Regions from separate parts of the Corynebacterium sp. NPDC060344 genome, predicted to be linked through region 2. Evidence: riboswitches for the same ligand, from Rfam matches in the RefSeq annotation. Region 2 holds a riboswitch; the other holds the start of a gene.

Region 1 (4,047 bases), on a different contig from region 2:
CGGGTCGACCTTGGTGCACTGGCCCTCGTGGACCAGCGTCGCGTCGGAGAAGGCGCCGATGCCCAGGGCGGGGGTCAGCTCGGTGCCGTCGGCAAGCGTCATGGGCTTGGAGGCGTTGTGCGTGGCGAAGCAGTACTTCGGCTCGCCCTTCTTGCAGGCGCGGCACTGGCCGCACACCGCGCGCCAGTTGAGCACGACGAAATCGCCGACCTCGACGTGCGTGACCGCCTCGCCGACCTCGGAGACGACGCCTGCGGCCTCGTGGCCGAGGAGGAAGGGGTAGTCGTCGTTGATGTCGCCGTCGCGGTAGGCCAGGTCGGTGTGGCAGACGCCGCAGGCCTGGACGTCGACGATGACGTCATTGGGGCCCGGGGCGGGGATGACGACGTCGACCATCTCCACCGGGGCGCCCTTCGAGCGGGCGATGATGCCGCGGACGGTGCGGTGGGCGCCGGAGGTGGCGTCGGCTGCGGAGTCGGCGGCGGAATCAGAGGCGGGCCGGGTCTGGTTCGGGTTCTGGTTCGCGGAGTAGTCGGTCATGCCTCCCAGGGTAGGGAGACTCGCCCGTCGCCGCCGCGAGCCCGCTCAGCGGCGCAGGGGATCGGCGAAGAATTCGACTTCGTGCCACGACGACAGGCGGAACGCCCGGTCCATCGCAGCCCGCTCGGTCGTCGTGGCGGTGGTGGCGTAGCGCGAGCAGATGTCGATGGCCTTGTTGGTGTCGGCGTCGAAGGCGTCGTCGGCGTACGTGTCCAGCCAGCGGGAGTACGGGTGGGCGTCGTGGTTCCGGGCGATCAACCGGTGCCCGATGTCGCGGTAGAGCCAGAAGCAGGGCAGCACCGCCGCGATGAGTTCGCCGTAGGAGCCGCGCGCGGCGGTGGCGACGAGATGATCGACGTAGGCGCGGGTCACCGGCGAGGCCTCGATGGTGCCCGCGTTCCCCGCGTTACCGGAGTTCCCTGGGTTCCCTGCATTCCCCGCGTAGCCCGCGCCGGCGTCGTCGCCGAGATAGCTGCGGTGCAGTTCCATCTCCCCGGCGATGGCGCCGTGGGCGGCGTAGGCCCAGAACATCTGCTCGTCTTGGTTGGGGGCCAGTGCCGATGCCGCGGCCAGCGCGCGGGAGTAGCCGTTGAGGTACATCGCGTCCTGGGCGAGGTAGAAGCGGAAGGCCTCTTCCGGCAGTGACCCGGAGGCCAGTCCCTTGATGAAGTCCAGCCCGTCGATCGCCTCGCGCAGGTCGGCGATGGATTCCCACCACTGGTCGGCGATCATCGCCGCATCGGGGGACAGGCCGCGCTCCCACAGCTGGGCGAAGTGGTGGATGGGGCCGTGGCCCTGTCCCACCTCGAGCTCGTCGGCGTGGCGCAGCGAGGCGGTCATCCACGACTTGGCCACCGCGACGGCGCGCACGGGGTCGCCGGTCCGCGGCCACAGTGCGGCGATGGCCGCGGAGATGGAGCAGCCGGTGCCGTGGGTGTTGGTGGTGTCGACGCGCGGCCCGGTGAATCGTTCGGCGGTCCCGTCGGGGCGGACGAGGGCGTCGATGACGACGTCGTCGCTGAGGTGGCCGCCCTTGGCCAGCACCAGGACGTCGTGTTCGGCGGCGACCTTGTGGGCCTGGTCGAGGGCTTCGCCGGGTGTGGTCGCCGGTTCGGTGCCGGCCAGGACGGCCAGCTCCGGGATGTTCGGGGTGACCAGGTCGACGTGGTGGAGCAGGTCGCTCATCGCCGCCTCGGCGTCGGGCTGCAGCAGGCGGTCGCCGGAGGTGGCGACCATCACGGGATCGAGGACGACGATCGGCGTCTCCTCGCCCCGCCGAAGGGCGTCGAGCCAGTCGATGACTTCGGCGATGATCGCGGCGTCGAAAAGCATGCCGATCTTCACCGCATCGATGGCGACGTCATCCGACACCGCGTCGAGCTGCGACCGGAGGAACTCGACCGGGGGCACGTGGATGTCGCGCACCCCGGTGGTGTTCTGGCTGACCAGCGCCGTGACCGCGCCCATGCCGTAGGCGCCGTGGGCGGAAAACGCCTTGAGGTCGGCCTGCAGGCCCGCGCCGCCGCTCGGGTCGGTGCCGGCGATGGACAGCACCCGCGGGATGCGGCCTTCGCGCGACGCGCCGCAGCTGACGCAGCCGGCGCTCCATTCGTCGGGGAACTGCGAGTACGCGGCCCCGGTGGAAAGCGGGCTGTGGTCGTGCGCAGTCGCATGGGCGTCGGCCATGGCAACATCCTTCCGCCGGCGTTAACCGGATCAAGTTCGGCGGGTGTGTTCTCAGCCCGGTCCGCCCGGGCACCCCGTGTTGCGCGTCACGTTAGCAAAGGTTCCGGATCTGCTTTGCGACGTCCCACCGCACTCGTGCAGAAGCCCCCGGCATGGTCCGGCCGCAGTCCCGCCGCGGTCGCCGGGCAGCCGTGAAAATGTCCGGCCGCGGTCCGGCCGCAGTCCCGCCGCAGTCGCGGGACAGCCTCGCCCCGGTGTGCCCGATTTCGGTGCTGGCCTGCGGATTTGGCGTCCATATGCGATCTGGGTAGAGTAATGATCCGTCGCACGGAGACGTGCCGCAGACTTTCCTCCATAGCTCAATGGCAGAGCATTCGACTGTTAATCGAAGGGTTGCTGGTTCGAGTCCAGCTGGAGGAGCCATTAAGGCGGGCCAGGGAATTTTTTCCCTGGCCCGCTTCGTCGTGCGCGGTCCGGGATGCGGGAATAATGCGGGAATAATGCGGGCATCGGCGTTGGCCGGTGCCCGTTTCTTTCTTGATTCAGCGAAAGTGAATACCGGTAATTTCCGCATAAAGCCCATTTCAGCCCCGTGGGGTAAGGCGGGTTCGACCTGGCTAGACCGTTCGGTATGTTTGACTTTGTTATTGCGCCATGGGTGCAAGTTCTATTTGGATTGGTGATTAACCGCCGTCCAATCGGATCGAAGGGTGTATCGGTTGTCCGGTCGAATGTCCGTTGACCAGCGGCGCGCGAGCCTCGTGGAGGCCGCGTTGGAGATCGCGATCGAAGACGGCGTGGGTGCGGTCACGACGAGGAACGTCTGCAGTCGGGCCAACGCCCACCTGAGCGTCTTCCACTACTGCTTCTCCGGGAAGGGGGAGCTGGTCGGCCTGATGATCCGCCGGACGCTGTCGAACCTCACCGGCGGCTTCGTCCACGACGGCGTCGACGACGTCGCCAGCCTCATCCGCCATGCCCACCGCCTGCTGGCGACGCACTGGGACGAGGCCTTCACCCTCTATGAGCTCGTGGTCGCGTCGGCGCGGGTGGAGCACGGCAGCGAGAACCCGCCGAAGTACTTCGCCGGCTTCGCCGACGGCATGGAGATGCTCCTGGCCCTGTACGCCGAACGCGATGGGTACGCGTGGGCGCCGGGCACTCGCGCCGTGTCGGAATTGATCGTCACCTTCCTCGGCGGCGCCGGCGTCGGGTGGGTTTCCGATCACGTCAGCACCCCGAGCGAGAGCAGCTCCGAGGACCTCCTCGACGTGTTCATCACCATGATCGAGGGGCTCAAGGTCCCCGCCTGATCTCCGGCCCGGCGGCGCTCCAATCCCGGCCCTCCTTGCCCCGCCTCCCTCTTTCCCCGCCTCCCTCTTTCCCCGGCTCCCTTTTTTCCGGCTGCCCCTTTCCCCGGGGCTCAGCGATCGCGGATGGTCAGGTCGCTCATCAGGAGAATGCCGTCGATGACGACGGTGAGGCCGTTGGCCGGTGCCGATTCCGATGCCTTGATCTTGACTTCGCCGAGAATCACGGTCGTGTCATCGATGATGGTCGTCCCCGGCGGCACGATGATGGTCGTTTCCGACATCGCGGACTGGAAGTCCAGCACGATCCGATCGGACGGCCAATCCGCCTCGCGCAGGTCCAGCTTCACGTCGCCGAACACTCCCCACCAGGTGGTGGTGGCCTTCGGAGCCCATCGGCCGCGCATCTTCCTGTCGGAGAACAGCGCGGCGCGGCCATCCTGGCGCTCCGATTCCGGGGTGTTGCCCACCAGCTCGGCACCGGTTGAGCCCGCGCCCGCGCCCGAGGCCG
Region 2 (4,047 bases):
CCCATCAGGCCGTCCATGCCCAGCACGTCGACGACGGGATCGGTGAGCGTGCCCACGAAGTCCGCCTGGCCCGGATCGGGCAGGACCGTGCCGAACAGCTGGCCCGACACCCACTCGGCGCTGCGCTGGATCGGGTGGAAGAAGATCTCCAGCGGCAGCAGGATGATGACGGCGAAGAGATTGAAGAAGTCGTGCACCGTCGATGCGGCGAACGCCCGGCGGAACTCGTCCTTGTGGCCGGCGTGGCCGAAGGAGGCCAGCGTATTGGTCACGGAGGTGCCGATGTTGGCGCCCATGATCATGGGCACCGCGACCTCGATCGGCAGCGCGCCGGCGCCGACCGCGGTGACCACCAGAGTCGTCGTGGTCGACGACGACTGGATGATCGCCGTGGCCAGCACGCCGACGAACAGCGCGATGAACGGGTTGGTGGCGAAGTCGAAGAGGCCCTCCGCGGCATCCTTGCCCAGGCCCTTGAAGCCGTCGCCGATGACGCCGATGGCGACGATCAGCATGTAGAGGGTGCCGATGGCCAGCAGCGTCAGCGCCCAGTTGGGCAGGCGGCGCAGGCCATGGGGGACGTCGCTGGCGACGGTGCCGCCGTCCGTGCCATTGGTGGGGCCGTCCGGCCCGTCCGAGAGTCGGTCGGCCATCGCGGTGGCCGAAGCGGTGGCGTCATCGCCCGGGTGGCGGGGAGTCGTCATCGATGCTCGATTCTGTTCGTGCCGGCCGTGCCCTCTTCGTGGGAGAGCGGGGCCGTGTGCGCGGGTCGCGCGACTGGCAAGTGCCTGCGCAGTGTCGCCCCCGAAGGTGTCCCGATAAAGGAATAAAGGTGAACGGAAGGTAAACAAACGCTGATCGGCAGCGTGAGACGCGCCTCAATGCCGGTGCCGCGGTTCGGGTGCCGCCTACTCCGCCGACAGCGGCAGATACACCCGGCCGCCGGCGGCGCCGAACTCCTCGGACTTCTCGGCCATGCCGGCTTCGATCGCCTCGACGGTCTCCAGCCCGTGCTCCTTCGCGTAGTCGCGCACGTCCTGCGAGATGCGCATGGAGCAGAACTTCGGGCCGCACATCGAGCAGAAGTGCGCGGTCTTCGCGGGCTCGGCCGGCAGGGTCTCGTCGTGGTAGTCCAGCGCCGTGTCCGGATCCAGCGCCAGGGCGAACTGGTCGTGCCAGCGGAATTCGAAGCGCGCCTTCGACAGGGCGTCGTCGCGCTCCTGCGCCAGCGGCAGCCCCTTGGCCAGGTCCGCCGAGTGCGCGGCGATCTTGTACGTGATCACGCCGACCTTGACGTCGTCGCGGTTGGGCAGCCCCAGGTGCTCCTTGGGCGTGACGTAGCACAGCATCGCCGTGCCGGCCTGCGCGATCATCGCCGCGCCTATAGCGGAGGTGATGTGGTCGTAGCCGGGCGCGATGTCGGTGGCCAGCGGGCCCAGGGTGTAGAACGGGGCCTCCTCGCACAGCTCCTCCTCGAGCCGGACGTTCTCCGCGATCTTGTGCATGGGCACGTGGCCGGGCCCCTCGATCATCACCTGCACGCCGCGGGACTTGGCGATCTTCGTCAGCTCGCCGAGCGTCCGCAGCTCCGCGAACTGCGCCTCATCGTTGGCGTCGGCGATGGAACCCGGGCGCAGGCCGTCGCCAAGCGAGAAGGTGATGTCGTACTTCGCGAAAATGTCGCACAGCTCCGCGAAATTCTCGTACAGGAAGGACTCGCGGTGGTGGGCCAGGCACCACGCCGCCATGATCGACCCGCCGCGCGAGACGATGCCCGTCACGCGGTTGGCGGCCAGCGGCACGTAGCGCAGCAGCACGCCGGCGTGGACGGTCATGTAGTCGACGCCCTGCTCGGCCTGCTCGATGACGGTGTCGCGGTAAATCTCCCACGTCAGCTTCGCGGGGTCGCCGTTGACCTTCTCCAGCGCCTGGTAGATGGGCACGGTGCCCACGGGCACGGGGGAGTTGCGCAGGATCCACTCGCGGGTCTCGTGGATGTCGGCGCCGGTGGACAGGTCCATGATCGTGTCGGCTCCCCAGCGGGTGGCCCACACCATCTTCTCCACCTCCTCCGCGATGGACGAGGTGACCACGGAATTGCCGATGTTCGCGTTGACCTTCACCGCGAACTTCTTGCCGATGATCATCGGCTCCAGCTCCGGGTGCTTCCTGTTCGCGCAGATCACGGCGCGCCCGGCGGCGACCTCGGAGCGCACGAGCTCCGCCTCGACGCCCTCGCGGGCGGCGATGAACGCCATCTCCGGGGTCACGATCCCCGCGCGGGCCCAGGCCAGCTGGGTCGACGCCTTCAGGTCGGGGCTTTGCGACGACGCCGGGGCGGGCGCAGGGGTCGGCCACGAGTCCCTGGTCTTCGGCAGTCCGCCGTGCAGATCCGGGTCCGCATCGGTTTCGGTGTACGGGCCGGAGGTGTCGTAGGCATCGAAATGCGTGCCATCGGTGAGGTTGATCCGGCGGGCGGGGATGCGCAGGACGGCATCCTCCGAGCCGAAGGGCGATCCGTCGAACATGACATCGTCGTAAAGCTTCTCGGAACGGTAGATCGGGCCGGTGGTGACCTGGTCCCGGGCCTCGTCCATGGGGTTCACGGCAGGCTTCGCCATGGTGGTCCTTTCCTACGCCGGCATTACCCGGACAGGTTCGAACGGTCGGCATCCGCATTCCCGATGCCCTCTCAGCGCCGGTTCGGTAGGCGCTCCCGTGGGAAGTATTCGGTTGTGGGCATCGATCGTACCCGACGCGAAAGTGCCGGAGCGGCCAGGGACGTCGGCTATGATGTTTCGGAAACGAAGCCGAATGGGGCACCGCCGCGCCGGCGATGGGGGAGCGGGCGGCGGACGAGGAAGATGACGAGGAAGATGAGGAGGATGCGCCGATGCCGCACAACCGGCCGCGGGACCGCGACCTGGCCAAGCAGCTGGTGCGGGAGCTGCGCAGGGACGCGGACCTGCCGGTGGTCTTCCTCGGCATCGGCGGGCAGGGCGGCGTGACCATCGGCGACGGGGTCGGGCTGCGCTCCGACGGGGTGCGCGGTCTCACGGTCACCCCCGGCGAAGGACTCGGCGGGCGCGTGCTGCGCGATCGGCGGCCGGCGGTCGTCGCGGACTATGAAGCCGCGCGGACCATCACCGACAGTTACCGCGAGCACGTGCACAACGAGGGCCTCGGTCCCGTCATGGCCGTGCCGATCTTGTCCACCGTCGGCGAAACGCGGATGGTCCTCTATGGCGCGCACCGCGAGAAGTTCGACTTCGGCGACCGGATCCGGTCGGTGGCCATGCGCTTGGCGGCGAAGGCCGGCACCGAGCTGCGCATCCGCGACGAGGTCGACCGTCGCATCGGCATGGCGCAGCGCAGCACCGCGGAGATCCGCGAGGCGGGGGAGGGGCCCGGGGCCTCCGATCTGGAACGATTGCGCGAACTGCACGCCGACCTGCGCGCCATCGCCGCGACGACGGCCGACGGAGAGGCGCGCGACAAGCTGCTCGCGGCCTCCGGCGGGCTGGCGGCGATGCTGTTCCCCGGTGCCGGTGCCGGGGGCGGGGCTGGTGCGGGTGGCGGCATTGGTGTTGGGGAGGGGGTTGGTGGCGTTGGCGGCGCGGTGGCGGAAGGTGGCGCCGGCAGTGCGGAGGCGCCCGCGTTGACCGCCCGGGAGCTCGACGTGCTGGCGCAGGTCGCGCTGGGGTGCACGAATGCGGAGGCGGCGGCGCGGTTGTCGCTGAGCGCCGAAACGGTCAAGGCCTACCTGCGCAACGCCAGCGCGAAGCTCGGCGCGAAGGGGCGCCACGCCGCCGTCAGCCGGGCACGGATGCTCGGGCTCATTCCCTGAGGTGGTCCTGAATCAACCCGTGCGGGGGGCGGGGTTGTGCGGGGGTTGAAACGGGCGTGCACTGCACCGCGAAGCTCCGTTTGGCGAAGTTTTCCGGGGATTTTCGGGTGGGTGTCCGGCGCTGGTTCACGAACCTGCCGGTAGGATCGGTGCAGGTGGGGGAGGTTCTTTTCGTCGCAAAGCTTCTGAATGGTTAACAA

What was found. Region 2 has a riboswitch for thiamine pyrophosphate ahead of thiC (phosphomethylpyrimidine synthase ThiC). Riboswitches for the same ligand answer to the same signal wherever they lie in the genome.
Region 1: it holds a riboswitch for thiamine pyrophosphate, as region 2 does, so the genes downstream of both, thiD (bifunctional hydroxymethylpyrimidine kinase/phosphomethylpyrimidine kinase) here and thiC (phosphomethylpyrimidine synthase ThiC) in region 2, are expected to answer to the same signal.

What each region holds. Positions count from the first base shown of each region.
Region 1 covers NZ_JBHXCS010000002.1:309,704-313,750, reverse strand. The annotation lists gene ACFWGD_RS04145 (S-(hydroxymethyl)mycothiol dehydrogenase) at 1-540, opposite strand, end outside; gene thiD (bifunctional hydroxymethylpyrimidine kinase/phosphomethylpyrimidine kinase) at 586-2,226, opposite strand; TPP riboswitch at 2,217-2,313, opposite strand; tRNA gene ACFWGD_RS04135 (tRNA-Asn) at 2,575-2,649, shown strand; gene ACFWGD_RS04130 (TetR/AcrR family transcriptional regulator) at 2,958-3,539, shown strand; gene ACFWGD_RS04125 (LiaF domain-containing protein) at 3,650-4,047, opposite strand, start outside.
Region 2 covers NZ_JBHXCS010000004.1:244,800-248,846, forward strand. The annotation lists gene ACFWGD_RS07440 (Na/Pi symporter) at 1-704, opposite strand, end outside; gene thiC (phosphomethylpyrimidine synthase ThiC) at 909-2,621, opposite strand; TPP riboswitch at 2,614-2,730, opposite strand; gene ACFWGD_RS07450 (LuxR C-terminal-related transcriptional regulator) at 2,894-3,847, shown strand.